Regions from separate parts of the Streptomyces sp. NPDC048111 genome, predicted to be linked through region 1. Evidence: riboswitches for the same ligand, from Rfam matches in the RefSeq annotation. Region 1 holds a riboswitch; each other region holds the start of a gene.

Region 1 (5,149 bases):
GCCGAGCGCGGGCAGCGTCACCCGGCGCCAGGCGGCGAGGCGGGAGGCGCCGAGGACGCGGGCGGCCTCCTCCTGGCGCGGGTCGAGCTGGGACCACAGGCCGCCGACGGTGCGCACCACCACGGCGTAGTTGAAGAAGACGTGCGCGAGCAGGATCGCCCACACCGTGGTGTCCAGGCGTACGCCCCACAGCTGGTCGAGCAGTCCGCCGCGGCCGAGCAGCGCGAGGAAGGCGGTGCCGACGACAACGGTCGGCAGCACGAACGGCACGGTGACCACGGCCCGCAGGAGCTGCTTGCCGGGAAAGTCCAGGCGGGCGAAGACATAGGCGCCGGGCAGCGCGAGGGCCAGGGTGAGCCCCGTGGAGGCGAGCGCCTGCCAGGTGGTGAACCACAGGACGTGCCCGATGTCCGGGTCGGTGAGCACCTCGCCGACGCGGCCGAACTGCCAGGCGCCGTCCGCCTTCAGCCCGCGGCCGACGATGGCGGCCACGGGCCAGGCGAAGAACACGGCGAAGAAGGCGAGCGGCAGGGCCATCAGGCCGAGCCGCACCGCGGTCGCCCGCGGCGCGCGGCGCCGTCCGCCGCCCGCCCGCTCCTCCTGTGCGGGGCGCTCTACTTCAGGACGAGCGAGGACCACGTCTTGACCCACTGGTCGCGGTTCTTGGCGATCGTGTCGGGGGCCACGGTCGACGATTCGGTGACCTTGGCGCCGAACTTGGTGAACTCGGCGGGCACCGCCGCGTCCTTGGCGACCGGGTCGACGAACATCTGGAGCGGCATGTCCTCCTGGAACTTCTTGGAGATCAGGAAGTCGAGGAGCGCCTTGCCGCCGGCCTCGTTCTTCGCGCCGTCGAGCAGGCCCGCGAACTCGGTCTGGCGGAAGCACGTGCCGGTGGCGACGCCGGTGGGGGCCTCGGCCGGCTTGGGGTCGGCGTAGATGACCTCGGCGGGCGGGCTGGAGGCGTAGGAGACGACCAGCGGGCGGTCGCCCTTGGCCTTCCTGCCGCCGGCCGAGCCGGAGAAGTCGGTGTTGTAGGCCTGCTCCCAGCCGTCGACGACCTTGAGACCGTTGGCCTTCAGCTTCTTCCAGTAGTCCTGCCAGCCGTCGTCGCCGTACTGGGCGATGGAGCCGAGCAGGAAGCCGAGGCCGGGCGAGGAGGTGGCCACGTTCTCCGTGACGAGCAGGTCCTTGTACTCGGGCTTGATCAGGTCGGCGAAGGACTGCGGGGGGCTGAGCTTCTTGTCCGCGAAGTACTTCTTGTCGTAGTTGACGCAGATGTCGCCGGTGTCGACGGGCGTGACGCGGTGCTTGGCCCGGTCGAGCTGGTCCGCGGCGGGCACCCGGTCCAGGCCCTTGGCCTCGTACGGCGTGAAGATCCCGTGGTCCAGGGCGCGCGAGAGCAGCGTGTTGTCGACGCCGAAGAAGACGTCGCCGCGCGGGGAGCCCTTGGTGAGGATCTCCTGGTTGAGGGCGGCGCCGGCGTCCCCGCTCTTGAGGACCTTGACGGTGTAGCCGGTCTCGGCGGTGAACGCCTTGAGCACCGGGTCGGAGGCGTTGAACGAGTCGTGGCTGACCAGCGTCACGGTCTTGCTGCCGGAGCCGTCGCCGGCGTTGGAGGTCTTCTTGCCGTCCGAGCCGCCGCACGCCGCGAGGGTGGTGACGCCGAGGGCGGCGGCGAGCGCGCCGGCCGCGAGCCTCTTGGTACTGCGCATTTCTTCATTCCTCCTGGAGATGACCAGGAAGAGACGCGGCCCTGCCCGCACGGTTCGAGACCGTGCGGGCAGGGCGCAACAGCTTGAGTAATCGCCGAACTTCCTACCCCGCATGACCGGGGCAAGGTTCAGAGGGTCTGCGGTCCGTGTCCCTTGCGGGCACCGCACTCTCAGCGCTGTGGCGCTCCCCTGTCGGAATATGCAGATGTTTCCAGCCAGGTTACACGGGGCCCCTGACATGGCCCCGACGGTTTCGCCGTTCGGGACGGGGCCGCCGCGCGGGGCCGGGGCCACCTGCCGCGGCCACCCGTCGCGGCCACCCGTCGCGGCCGGGTGCGCGGCCCGGCGTCGCCGGCTATCGCTCGGAGGCGGCGAGCTGCCCGCAGGCCCCGTCGATCTCCTGGCCGCGGGTGTCGCGGACCGTGACCGGCACGCCGTGGGCCGCGATGGCCTCGACGAACGCCTTCTCGTCCTCGGGGCGCGAGGCGGTCCACTGGGAGCCGGGCGTCGGGTTCAGCGGGATGAGGTTGACGTGCACCCGCTTGCCCTTGAGGAGCCGGCCGAGCAGGTCGCCGCGCCAGGCCTGGTCGTTGATGTCGCGGATCAGGGCGTACTCGATGGAGATGCGGCGCCCGGACTTCTCGGCGTACTCCCATGCCGCGTCGAGGACCTCGCGGACCTTCCAGCGGGTGTTGACGGGGACGAGGGTGTCGCGCAGTTCGTCGTCCGGGGCGTGCAGGCTGACCGCGAGACGGCACTTGAAGCCCTCGTCGGCGAAGCGGTGCATGGCGGGGACCAGGCCCACGGTGGAGACGGTGATGCCGCGCTGGGACAGGCCGAGGCCGTCGGGCTCGGGGTCGGTGAGGCGGCGGATCGCGCCGACGACGCGCTTGTAGTTGGCGAGCGGCTCGCCCATGCCCATGAAGACGATGTTGGACAGCCGCGCCGGGCCGCCCGGCACCTCGCCGTCGCGCAGCGCCCGCATGCCGTCGACGATCTGGTGCACGATCTCGGCAGTCGACAGGTTGCGGTCGAGGCCCGCCTGGCCGGTGGCGCAGAACGGGCAGTTCATGCCGCAGCCGGCCTGCGAGGAGATGCACATGGTGACCCGGTCCGGGTAGCGCATCAGGACGGACTCGACGAGCGTGCCGTCGTGCAGCTTCCACAGCGTCTTGCGAGTGGTGTCGTCGTCGCAGGAGATGTGGCGCACGACGGACATCAGGTCCGGCAGCAGCTCCTCCTGGAGCCGGCCGCGCGCGGCGAGCGGGATGTCGGTCCACTGCGCCGGGTCGTGGGCGTAGCGCGCGAAATAGTGCTGGGAGAGCTGCTTGGCACGGAACGGCTTCTCGCCGATCGCGGCGACGGCCTCCTTGCGCTCGGCGGGCGAGAGGTCGGCGAGGTGGCGCGGCGGCTTCTTGGCTCCGCGAGGGGCGACGAAGGTGAGTTCTCCCGGAACGGGGCGTGCCATGAGCGGTATCTCCTCAGTACGACGAGGCCGGGCGATCCCCCGCTGGCGCGGGGCAGGCGACGATACGGTGCCGAAGCCAGGAGACCTCACAGGATCACCCCGCAGTCGCGGGGCCGAAAAGGGCGCGTCGCTCGCGAGCGACGCGCCCTTCCAGGGTAACCGGCGTGCGGTCAAGCCGTGCCGACGAAGACGGCGAGCAGCAGCCACACCACCGGGGCGGTCGGCAGCAGGGAGTCGAGGCGGTCCATGATGCCGCCGTGCCCGGGCAGCAGGGTGCCCATGTCCTTGATCCCGAGATCCCGCTTGATCATCGACTCGCCGAGGTCGCCGAGGGTGGCGCTCGCGGCGACCGCGAGGCCCAGCAGCAGGCCCTGCCACCAGGTGCCGTCGTCGATCAGGAACTCCATGCACAGCGCGCCCGCCACCATCGCGAACGACACCGCGCCGAACAGGCCCTCGCGGGTCTTGCCCGGGCTGATGCGCGGGGCCAGCTTGTGCTTGCCGAAGCGCCAGCCGATCGCGTACGCGCCGGTGTCGCTGACCACGGTCAGGAGCAGGAAGGTGAGCACCCGCCAGGGGCCGTCGTCCGCGGTGAGCAGCATCGCGACGAACGTGGCGAGGAACGGCACGTAGAACGCGGCGAAGACGCCGGCGGTGACGTCCCGCAGGTAGTTCTCGGGCGGCTCGGTCATCCGCCACACGAGCACCGCGAGCGCGGTCAGCGCCATCGCCACCCACGCGCCCTCGGCGCCGCTGACGTATCCGGCGACGACCATGGCCGCGCCGCCGACGGCGAGCGGCACCAGCGGCGCCTTGATCTGCTTGCGCTCCTGGAGGCGGCTGGTGAGCTCCCAGAGCCCGACCACCACGGCCACCGCGATGACCCCGACGAAGACGGCCTTGACGATGAACAGCGACGCGACGATGACCGCGCCGAGGCCGACGCCGACCCCTATCGCGGACCGCAGATCGCGGCCCGCCTTCTTCTTCTCCGGCTGGGCGGGCACGGGCGGAACGGGCGGAGGGCTTGCCATGGGCTCCTGCGGCGGCTCGTCGCGGAAGTCAGGGCCGCCCGGCAGAGCGGCCCCCAGATGGTGTGGTGCGTCGCGGCCTGCGGCAGCGGTGCCCGGGTCGGGCACCAGCGGCATTTGTTGTGTCCGCGACACGGGCGGGGCGTCATACGCATCGTATGCAGGCCCCGCCGGGAACGCCCCCTGGGAAGGCCCCTCGGGGGTTCCCCAGGAGTCGGGTCTCGGCGGAGCCCCCCAGGAAGAGTCGTTCATCAGACCTCGAGCAGCTCGGCTTCCTTGTGCTTGAGCAACTCGTCGACCTGCGCCACGTACTTGGCGGTGGTGTCGTCGAGCTCCTTCTCCGCACGGCGGACCTCGTCCTCGCCGGACTCCTTGTCCTTGACGAGCTTGTCGAGGGCGTCCTTGGCCTTGCGGCGCACGGCGCGGATCGACACCTTGGAGTCCTCGGCCTTGGTGCGCGCGACCTTGATGTAGTCCTTGCGGCGCTCCTCGGTGAGCTCCGGGAAGTTCACGCGGATGATGCTGCCGTCGTTGCTGGGGTTGACGCCCAGGTCCGAGTCGCGGATGGCCTGCTCGATGTTGCGCAGCGCGCTCTTGTCGAACGGGGTCACGACCGCCATGCGCGGCTCCGGCACGGAGAACGAGGCGAGCTGGTTGATGGGCGTCAGCGCGCCGTAGTAGTCCGCGACGATCTTGTTGAACATCGCCGGGTGCGCACGCCCGGTGCGGATCGCGGCGAAGTCCTCCTTGGCGACCACGACGGCCTTCTCCATCTTCTCCTCGGCCTCGAGGAGGGTTTCTTCGATCACCACTTGCTCCTGCATGTCTTGGTTGGGCCGGGAGTTCTCAGTGCGACCTGAGCCCTTGCGCCCTGGATAACCAGCGTCTTTCCCTGCACGGTGTCCGACCGGCAGGGGATTGTCCATCCCCCGGTC
Region 2 (5,149 bases), on a different contig from region 1:
GCGGGGGCGGCCCACCGTCAGGACCGCCACGAGGGCGCCGTCGCGGAGCCAGCACACCGACCAGGGGGTCGCCGACGGGTCGCCGCGGTGGATCAGCTCGTCGGTGTCGGCGTGGTGGCCCGCGTACTGCACGAAGCGGCCGAACTGCTCGGACCAGAAGTACGGGACCGGGTCGTAGTCGGTGGGCTGCTCCCCGACGATGTCCGCCGCGACCGTGCGCGGGCCCTGGAGGGCGTTGTCCCAGTGGTGGACCAGCAGGCGCTCGCCGAAGCGGGCCGAGGGGAACGAGACGCAGTCACCGACCGCGTACACGCCGGGCAGCGAGGTGCGCAGCCGGGCGTCCGCGGTGATCGCGCCCTCGGGGCCGAGGGCGATGCCGGAGCCGGCCAGCCAGCCGGTGGCCGGCCGCGCGCCGATGCCGATGATCACCGCGTCGGCGGGCAGCCGGCGGCCGTCGGCGAGCAGCACCTGGCCCGGCTCCACGGCCCGGACCCGGGCGCCGGTGATCAGTTCCGCACCGGACTCGGCGTACCAGGTGGCCATGGGGGCCGCGACCTCGGCGGGCAGCACCCCGGCGAGGGGCCGGGCGGCGGCCTCCACGACGGTGACCTCGCAGCCCGCGTCGCGCGCGGCCGTGGCGAACTCCGCGCCGATCCACCCGGCGCCCACCACCACGATCCGGTGCCGCTGGTCGAGGACCGGGCGCAGGCGCCGCGCGTCGTCCAGGGTGCGCAGGAGGTGCACCCCCGGCACTCCCCCGCTGCCGGGCAGCGTGAGCGGTTCGGCGCCGGTGGCGATGACCAGGGTGTCGTAGCCGATCTCGCCCGCCCCGGTCACCACCCGGCGCTCGGCGGCCCGCACCGCGGTGACTTCGAGGCCCAGGCGCAGGTCCACGCCGAGCGCGTCGAAGTCCACTTCGAAGGCCGAGCCCTCGGCCTTGCCGAGGAGGACGGCCTTGGACAGCGGGGGCCGGTCGTAGGGCTGGTGGGGTTCGGCGCCGATGAGGGTGATGGCTCCGGTGAAGCCCTGTTCGCGCAGGGCCACCGCGGTCTGCACCCCGGCCATGCCCGCGCCGACGACCACCACGTGCCGCGCTTCGGATTGCGTCTGCTGTTCGCTCACCCGATCACCATAAGCAGCTGACTATGCGTCAGGTAGGGGGCCCGGGTGCCCCGGGCGCGCGGACGGTCCCTTACTGCGCCCCGGGGGCTCGGGCTATGGTGGCAGGCGTAAAGCACTCGCGGGAGCCCGGACGCACCGGGCTGAGAGGGAGGCTGGGCGGCCTCCGACCGTACGAACCTGATCCGGGTCATGCCGGCGAAGGGAGGGGCTGGACGCCCATGCGTTCTTCACACCACGGGTCCGGGAACGGGTCCGACGTCCTTGTGGTCGGCGGCGGGATCATCGGGCTCGTCACCGCGTGGCGGGCCGCACAGCACGGCCTCGGGGTCGTGCTGGTCGACCCGGAGCCGGGCGGCGGGGCCGCGCAGGTCGCGGCCGGGATGCTGGCCGCCGTCACCGAACTGCACTACGGCGAGCAGACGCTGCTGGCCCTCAACGTCGAATCCGCCCGCCGCTACCCGGCCTTCGCCGCCGAGCTGAGCGAGGTCACCGGTCTGGACACCGGCTACCGCGCCTGCGGCACCCTGGCCGTGGCGCTCGACTCCGACGACCGCGCCCATCTGCGGGACCTGCACGCGCTCCAGGTCCGCTGCGGCCTGGAGTCCGAGTGGCTCCCGGGCCGCGACTGCCGCCGCCTGGAGCCGATGCTCGCGCCGGGCGTGCGCGGCGGGCTGCGGGTGGACGGGGACCACCAGGTCGATCCCCGGCGCCTGGCCCGGGCCCTGGTCGCCGCCTGCGCCGCGGCCGGGGTGCGCTTCGCGCACGGCTGGGCCGAGCGGCTCACGGTCGTACGGGAACGGGCGACGGGAGTCGTCCTCGCGGACGGCACCGCGCTCACCGCCGACCGGGTCGTGCTCGCCGCGGGCAGCCTCAGCGCCCGGCTCGATGGTGTGCCGCAGGAGCTGCTCCCGCCGGTGCGCCCCGTGAAGGGCCAGGTGCTGCGGCTCACGGTGCCGCCCGCGTACGCGCCCTTCCTGTCCCGGACCGTGCGGGCGGTGGTGCGGGGCAGCGACGTCTATCTCGTACCGCGCGAGAACGGTGAACTCGTCGTCGGCGCCACCAGTGAGGAGCTGGGGTGGGACACCACGGTCACCGCCGGCGGGGTCTACCAACTCCTGCGCGACGCCCATGAGTTGGTGCCCGGCATCACCGAGCTCCCGCTCACCGAGACCCGGGCCGGCCTGCGCCCGGCCTCCCCCGACAACGCGCCCCTGCTCGGCCCGACCGCGCTGCCGGGCCTGCTGCTCGCCACCGGGCACCACCGCAACGGCGTGCTGCTGACCGCCGTGACCGGCGACGTCATGGCGCACGTCCTGACCACCGGCGAACTGCCCGACGAGGCCCGCCCGTTCACCCCCCGCCGCTTCACCTCCGCACCTCGGGAGCTGACGACCGCATGACCATCTCCGTCAACGGCGAGCCCCGCGCGCTCGCCTCCGGGACCACCCTCGACGCCCTCGTCGCCGCCCTCACCCCCGCGCGCTCCGGCATCGCCGCCGCCGTCAACGAGACGGTCGTGCCGCGCGGCGCTTGGCCGACGACCACGCTGGGCGAGGGCGACCGCGTCGAGGTCCTCACCGCCGTGCAGGGGGGCTGAGCCGTGGCCGACGACCTGCTGACCATCGCCGACACCACCTTCGGCTCCCGTCTGATCATGGGCACCGGCGGGGCACCGAGCCTCGACACCCTGGAGCGGGCCCTGGTGGTCTCCGGCACCGAGCTCACCACCGTCGCGATGCGCCGCCTCGATCCGACCGTGCAGGGCTCGGTCCTCTCGGTGCTCGCCCGGCTCGGCATCCGGGTGCTGCCCAACACCGCCGGCTGCTTCACCGCGGGCGAGGCCGTGCTGACGGCCCGGCTCGCCCGCGAGGCGCTGGGCACGCACTGGGTGAAGCTGGAGGTGGTGGCCGACGAGCGCACCCTGCTGCCCGACCCGATAGAGCTCCTGGACGCCGCCGAAGTGCTGGTCGACGACGGTTTCACGGTGCTCCCGTACACCAACGACGACCCGGTCCTCGCGCGGAAGCTGGAGGACGTCGGCTGCGCGGCGATCATGCCGCTCGGCTCCCCCATCGGCTCGGGCCTCGGGATACGCAATCCGCACAACTTCGAGCTGATCGTCGACCGGGCGAACGTGCCGGTCATCCTCGACGCGGGCGCGGGCACGGCGTCGGACGCCGCGCTCGCGATGGAGCTCGGCTGCGCCGCGGTGATGCTCGCCTCCGCGGTCACCCGGGCCCAGGAGCCGACGCTGATGGCGGAGGCGATGCGGCACGCGGTGGAGGCGGGCCGGCTCGCCCACCGCGCGGGCCGCATCCCGCGCCGCCACTTCGCGCGGGCGTCCTCGGCCATGGAGGGCCGGGCCGCGCTCGACCCCGAACGGCCCGCCTTCTAGCACCGGCGGGCCGCCGTGCGGGCGGGGCCGCGCGGGCGTCCTCGTCACAGCTCGGCTTCAGTACGGGCCCAGGGGCGCACGCGGCGTGAAGGGCGTCGCGGGGCGCTCGTAAACTCTCCCCGTGGATACGACCCTTCATGACCCCCTGGTCGGGCAGGTGCTCGACGGCCGCTACCGCGTCGACGCGCGCATCGCCGTCGGCGGTATGGCCACGGTCTACCGGGCCGTCGACACCCGTCTCGACCGCGTGCTCGCCCTCAAGGTGATGCATCCGGGCCTCGCCGCCGACGCCACCTTCGTGGAGCGCTTCATCCGCGAGGCCAAGTCGGTCGCCCGGCTCGCGCACCCCAATGTGGTCGGCGTCTTCGACCAGGGGGCGCAGGACCAGTACGTGTACCTCGCGATGGAGTACATCGCCGGCTGCACCCTGCGCGACGTGCTGCGCGAGCGCGGCGCGCTCCAGCCGCGCGCGGCCCTGGACATCCTGGAGCCGGTGCTCGCCGCCCTCGGCGCGGCGCACCGGGCCGGGTTCGTGCACCGGGACATGAAGCCGGAGAACGTCCTGATCGGCGACGACGGCCGGGTCAAGGTCGCCGACTTCGGCCTGGTCCGGGCCGTGGACGCGGTGACGAGCACCACGGGATCGGTCCTCGGCACGGTCTCCTACCTCGCCCCCGAACAGATCGAGCACGGCACCGCGGACACCCGCGCCGACGTGTACGCCTGCGGGGTCGTGCTGTACGAGATGCTCACCGGCGCCAAGCCGCACGGCGGGGAGACCCCCGCCCAGATCCTCTACGCCCACCTCCACGAGGGGATGCCCGCGCCGTCCGCCGCGGTGCCGGGCCTCGCCCTCGAACTGGACGAGCTGGTCGCCTCGGCGACCGCCCGCAACCCCGAGGTGCGCCCCGACGACGCGGTGGCCCTGCTCGCGCAGACCCTCGTGGCCCGCGCGGCGCTCGACGAGGAACAACTGGACGCCGTCCCGCCGGGCGCCCGCCCCGGCTCCGGCCGCACCGGCGCCGATGACCGTACGAGCGTGATCCCGCGGGCCGTGCCCACCCCGGCCGGGGCCGCCGCCGTGCCGCTGCCGCAGGACGCGGCGCCGCCGCCGCAGGACGCCGTGCCCGGGCCGGCCATCCACCGCACGACCCGGCTGAGGACCGAAGGACCCGTCCACCACACCAGCCGGCTGATCATGCCGCAGCGCATCGAGGACGAACCCGAGCCGCCGCGGCGCGCCCTGCGCAGCCGCCTGAACAACCGGCGCGGGCCGATCGCCCTGGTGGTCGCGCTGCTCCTGGTGCTCGGGGTCGGCGCGGGCGTCTGGTACATCAACTCCGGCCAGTTCACCCGGGTTCCGGCCCTCATCGGGCAGGGCGAGGACGCGGCGAAGAAGAAGCTGTCGGACGCCGGGCTCGGGGTGAAGAAGGTCGACCGGCAGTTCAGCGACACCGTCGAGCGCGGCCAGGTCGTCTCCACCGACCCGGCCACCGGCGCCCGTATCCGCGGCAACGGCTCGGTGACGCTGGTCGTCTCGCGCGGCCCGGAGACGGCGCAGGTGCCCAAGCTCGACGGGATGCCGCTCGACCGGGCCAAGAGCGAGCTGCAGAAGGCGGGTTTCGCGCCGGG
Region 3 (5,149 bases), on a different contig from region 1:
GGATCGAGCCCGCCGAACCCGACCTGCTGAGCGATGTGCACATCAGGCTCCGCGTCGGCGCCGACGCCGCCCTGTTCCGGGCCGGCGCCGCGCCCCTGGTGGCGTTCCTCGACCGCACCGACAAGCTCGTCCCGCTCGGGCAGGAGTGGACGCTGGGCGACTTCGACGAGCACCTGGAGGACGCGCTCGGCCGCATCCTGGCCGAGGAGAACGCCGGCTGAGCCGCTACTTGCGGCGTCGGTGACCGCCACCGGAGCGCGCACCCGCCGGACGCGGAACCGGGCGGTCCGCGGACGGGGCGCCGGGTCGGCCCGCCGGGCGGGCGCCGGTACGGCCGGCGGGCCGGTCGGCGGAGACCACCAGGGCCGCCAGCGCCGTGGTCAGCGGTACCGAGGCCACCAGGCCGATCGAGCCGACCAGTGTCCGCACGATCTCCTCGGCGACCAGCTCGCTGTTGGCCACGGTGCCCACGCTGCTCTGCGCGATCGAGAACAGCAGCAGCAGGGGCAGCGCGGCGCCCGCGTAGGCGAGCACCAGGGTGTTCACCACGGACGCGATGTGGTCGCGGCCGATCCGGATACCTGCCCGGTACAAGCCGCGCGGGCCCATCGTGGGGTTCGCCTCGTGCAGCTCCCAGACCGCCGACGTCTGGGTGACCGTCACGTCGTCCAGTACGCCCAGGGAGCCGATGATGACGCCGGCCAGCAAAAGGCCGGACATGTCGATGTTCGGGTAGAGGCCGTGGATCAGGCCGGTGTTGTCGTCGGTGTTGCCGGTGAGGGAGGCCCAGCCGATGAACAGCGAGCCGAGCAGCCCGATCAGCATCAGCGAGACGAGCGTGCCGAGCACCGCGACGGAGGTGCGCGCGGACAGGCCGTGGCACAGGTAGAGCGCGATCAGCATGATGGCGCTCGCCCCGACCACCGCTACCAGCAGCGGGTTGGAGCCCTGCAACACCGCCGGAAGGATGAACAGGGTCAGCACGGCGAACGAGATCACGAGCGCGACCAGGGCCATCACCCCGCGCAGCCGCCCGACGACCACCACCGCGAGCGCGAAGATCCCGGCGAGCAGCGCCATCGGGAACCGCCGGTTCACATCGGACACCGAGTACTGCAGGTCCCGGGGTGCGTCGGGGGCGTAGGAGACGATCACGCCCTGGCCCGTGTGGAGTTGGCGCGGCGCGTCCGGCTGGACGATCTCGGTGAAGGTGCGCCCCTCCTCGGGGCCCGACGTCACCTTGACCGTGGCCTTCTCGCAGATCCTGCGCGGGGCGGCGTCCCGGTCGCGCCGGCTCTCGGCGGTGGAGGTGTCGCCGTTGGACGGGGTCTGCGCGGCATGGACCGACGCGCAGTCGACCTTGTCCACGGCGGTGACCTCGGCCTGCTGGGTCTGGCGGTCGAAGCCGACGCCGGTGCGCTGGTGCGGCGGCGCGCCGCCCGGCCAGAGCACCACGAGCCCCACAAGGACCGCTGCGGAGAAGGGGATCAGCACCGCGGCGATGACCTTCCGCAGGTGCTTGGACACCGGGGCGGCGGGCCCGTGGGCGTGCGAGTGGCCGTGTCCGTGGCCGTGTCCGCCGTGCTGGTGCGCAGGGCGCGGTTCTGGTGAGGTCACCGACCGATCATCGCAAGAACACCGGGGGCCCTCTGTTCAGCGCGCCAGTGAGGACGCTAGCGTGGTGACACCTTTGCACACGCGGGAGCTCGGAGCACCGGGCTGAGAGGGCGCTGAACACCGTACGAACCGTACGGAAACGGCTGCGCCGACCGCCGAACCTGTTACCGGGTAATGCCGGCGTAGGGAGTAGGTCTCATGACCATTCAGGACGCACGCACGCCTGCCTCCAGCACGGAGAGCGGGAAGTCCATCGGCTGGCACAAGGGGTACGTGGAGGGTTCGCGCCCCGACCTCAAGGTGCCGGTGCGCCAGGTGCACCTCACCAACGGCAAGGCCGTCACGCTGTACGACACCTCGGGCCCGTACACCGATCCGACCGTCGAGACCGACGTCCGCCGCGGGCTCGCCCCGCTCCGGGAGAACTGGATCATCGGGCGCGGCGACACCGAGGAGTACGCCGGGCGCCCGGTCCGGCCCGAGGACGACGGCATCAAGCACACCTCGCCGCGCGGCGGCCTCAAGAACCTCGACGCGGTCTTCCCCGGCCGCCCGCGCCAGCCCCGCCGGGGCCGGGGCGGCCAGGCGGTGACCCAGCTCGCCTACGCCCGGCGCGGCGAGATCACCCCGGAGATGGAGTACGTCGCGATCCGCGAGAACGTCTCCCCCGAGGTCGTCCGGGAGGAGATCGCGGCGGGCCGCGCGGTGCTGCCCGCCAACATCAACCACCCCGAGATCGAACCGATGATCATCGGCAAGCGGTTCCTGGTGAAGGTCAACGCCAACATCGGCAACTCGGCGGTCACTTCCTCCATCGAGGAGGAGGTCGACAAGATGACGTGGGCCACGCAGTGGGGCGCGGACACCGTCATGGACCTCTCCACCGGCCGCAACATCCACACCACGCGCGAGTGGGTGCTGCGCAACTCCCCCGTCCCGATCGGCACGGTGCCGCTGTACCAGGCCCTGGAGAAGGTCGACGGCCGTGCCGAGGACCTGACCTGGGAGATCTACAAGGACACCGTCATCGAGCAGGCCGAGCAGGGCGTCGACTACATGACGGTCCACGCCGGCGTGCTGCTGCGCTACGTGCCGCTGACCGCCCGCCGCAAGACCGGCATCGTCTCGCGCGGCGGCTCGATCATGGCGGCCTGGTGCCTGGCGCACCACAAGGAATCGTTCCTGTACGAGAACTTCGAGGAACTCTGCGACATCCTCGCGGCGTACGACGTGACGTACTCGCTCGGCGACGGTCTGCGCCCCGGCTCCATCGCGGACGCCAATGACGAGGCGCAGTTCGCGGAGCTCCGCACGCTCGGGGAACTCAACACGATCGCCAAGCGTCACAACGTACAGACGATGATCGAGGGCCCGGGACACGTCCCGATGCACAAGATCAAGGAGAACATCGACCTCCAGCAGGAGATCTGCGAAGAGGCCCCGTTCTACACCCTGGGGCCGCTGACCACCGATGTGGCGCCCGCCTACGACCACATCACCTCCGGCATCGGCGCGGCGATGATCGCCTGGTGGGGCACCGCGATGCTCTGCTACGTCACGCCCAAGGAGCACCTCGGCCTGCCCAACCGTGACGACGTGAAGACCGGCGTCATCACGTACAAGATCGCCGCGCACGCGGCGGACCTGGCCAAGGGGCACCCGGGCGCGCAGGAGTGGGACGACGCGCTCTCGGACGCCCGGTTCGAGTTCCGCTGGGAGGACCAGTTCAACCTGGCCCTCGACCCGGTCACCGCCCGGGAGTTCCACGACGAGACGCTGCCCGCGGAGCCGGCCAAGACCGCGCACTTCTGCTCGATGTGCGGTCCGAAGTTCTGCTCGATGAAGATCTCCCAGGACATCCGCCGCGAGCACGGCGGCGACCTGGGGTCCGACGAGATCGCGGCCGGAATGGCGGAGAAGTCCAAGGAGTTCGCGGACGCGGGCAACCGGGTCTATCTGCCGATCGCCGACTGAGTCCGTGCGGCCTTCGCGCTGCCCCGGGAGCGGCCGGCTCCCGGGGTCGGTGCCGGCCGGGCCCCCGGTTCAGTCCGGCTGGTGCTCGGGGCCGCCGAAGTCGGGGCTCGTGAAGTCCGGGCTGGTGAAGCCCGCGTGGCGGCTGGGGGAGGCGCCCTCGTCAGGGCTGTCGAAGCCCGGGCGGTCGTATCCGAGGGTGGGTATGCGGCCCAGGGGACGGCGCTGCGCGGGGGCCCCGGGGTCGATGCTCGGGTCGGCGAGCGCGTCGCGCAGGAAAGGGTAGATGCCCCGTTCCACCAGGGCGTGGCGCCAGGCCTCGCGGGCGCGGGCCAGTTCCTGGGTGCGCTCGTCGGGGGCGTCCGCCTCACTGTTCTCGTCCAGGGCGACCACCTGCGTGGCGCCGTTGCGCACCGCGGTGATGAGCAGCCCGACGGCGGCGGCCAGGATCGCGGCGGCGGTCAGGGCGCCGAAGAACCAGCCGGCCGTCAGCATGGTGTCGGCGAAGGCGGGCTGCGGTTTGAGCATCTTCAGGATGTAGCCGACCAGCAGGAATATCGCGGCGGCGGTGCCCGCGAGCACCGGTGCCAGGACGGTGACCACGACGCCCACCCCGGCCCCGGAGGGTTCGAGCGGACTGCTGTCGTGGGTGGACGCGGGGTCGTTCGCGGCGGAGTCGGTGTGCTCGCGCAGCTCTTGGCGCGTCCTGACGTAGTGCTCGTACTCGGCGGCCGCCCGCTCGGTGACGAACGTGCCGGCGGCGAGGACCATGGTGCGCAGCTGCACCGCGTTGAGGCGGTCGCCGATTCCGGAGAGACCGGGCCGTTCGTGCGCGGTGCGCAGTGCCTCGTCGAGGATCCGCTCGAACTCCGGGCGGTCCTCGGTGAGCAGGTGCGGAGCGCTGTTCATGTGCATCCCCCGATGCTCCGTAGGGCCGGGATGCCCGCCTGGTGAACGGGCAGTTGGGCGGAAACGGAGGAGAGCCTGCTACGGATAACCCGATGGTAGAGCCGCTACGGCACGGGGTGACAGGGGGTTTCCGTAAATGGCATACCCCGGCGCTGTGCCGAAGCCTTTCCCGGTCAACCGTCAGCCATGCAGCGGGAGTTGCTGGACCAGCAGCTTTCCGGCCATGGTCACGCCGCCGTCCATGGCGATGGCCAGCCCGTCGGCGTACACGTGCGGACCTTCGACGACGGGCCGCGAGTCCTCCTCGCCGTCCTCGGTGCCGACCTCGCCGAGCAGATACGGAATGGGGCTGTGGCCGTGCACCACGCGCTGTCCGCCGTAGGCCGACAGCAGTTCGCGGGCGGCCTGCGGGCCCGATTCGTCGCGGAAGGCGAAGCGCTTGGTGAACTTGCGGAACAGGTCCCAGCACTCGTCGGCGTCGTTGCGGTTGAGGATGGCGTGGACGGTGTCGTTGACGGCCTCGATGGAGTCGCCGTACTCCAGATAGGCGGTCGTGTCGGAGTGCATGAGCAGGTGGTCGTCCTCCTGCTCGATCGCGTCCAGGCGGGACATCCACTGGAGGTGGACGTCCTGGAGCCGGTCCATGTCGGCC

The links. A riboswitch is a leader RNA that binds a small molecule or an ion and turns the genes downstream of it on or off. The one in region 1 is predicted to bind thiamine pyrophosphate.
Region 2: it holds a riboswitch for thiamine pyrophosphate, as region 1 does, so the genes downstream of both, thiO (glycine oxidase ThiO) here and ACGF3I_RS20595 (thiamine ABC transporter substrate binding subunit) in region 1, are expected to answer to the same signal.
Region 3: it holds a riboswitch for thiamine pyrophosphate, as region 1 does, so the genes downstream of both, thiC (phosphomethylpyrimidine synthase ThiC) here and ACGF3I_RS20595 (thiamine ABC transporter substrate binding subunit) in region 1, are expected to answer to the same signal.

Annotation. Positions count from the first base shown of each region.
Region 1 covers NZ_JBIDBD010000012.1:92,685-97,833, reverse strand. The annotation lists gene ACGF3I_RS20600 (ABC transporter permease) at 1-537, opposite strand, end outside; gene ACGF3I_RS20595 (thiamine ABC transporter substrate binding subunit) at 615-1,715, opposite strand; TPP riboswitch at 1,798-1,916, opposite strand; gene rlmN (23S rRNA (adenine(2503)-C(2))-methyltransferase RlmN) at 2,071-3,183, opposite strand; gene ACGF3I_RS20585 (phosphatidate cytidylyltransferase) at 3,354-4,466, opposite strand; gene frr (ribosome recycling factor) at 4,466-5,023, opposite strand; gene pyrH (UMP kinase) at 5,148-5,149, opposite strand, start outside.
Region 2 covers NZ_JBIDBD010000009.1:197,595-202,743, reverse strand. The annotation lists gene ACGF3I_RS18160 (NAD(P)/FAD-dependent oxidoreductase) at 1-1,122, opposite strand, end outside; TPP riboswitch at 1,231-1,343, shown strand; gene thiO (glycine oxidase ThiO) at 1,341-2,522, shown strand; gene thiS (sulfur carrier protein ThiS) at 2,519-2,719, shown strand; gene ACGF3I_RS18145 (thiazole synthase) at 2,723-3,517, shown strand; gene pknB (Stk1 family PASTA domain-containing Ser/Thr kinase) at 3,639-5,149, shown strand, end outside.
Region 3 covers NZ_JBIDBD010000005.1:170,332-175,480, reverse strand. The annotation lists gene ACGF3I_RS12425 (SsgA family sporulation/cell division regulator) at 1-221, shown strand, start outside; gene ACGF3I_RS12420 (YibE/F family protein) at 226-1,617, opposite strand; TPP riboswitch at 1,689-1,823, shown strand; gene thiC (phosphomethylpyrimidine synthase ThiC) at 1,816-3,591, shown strand; gene ACGF3I_RS12410 (hypothetical protein) at 3,661-4,503, opposite strand; gene ACGF3I_RS12405 (metallophosphoesterase) at 4,678-5,149, opposite strand, start outside.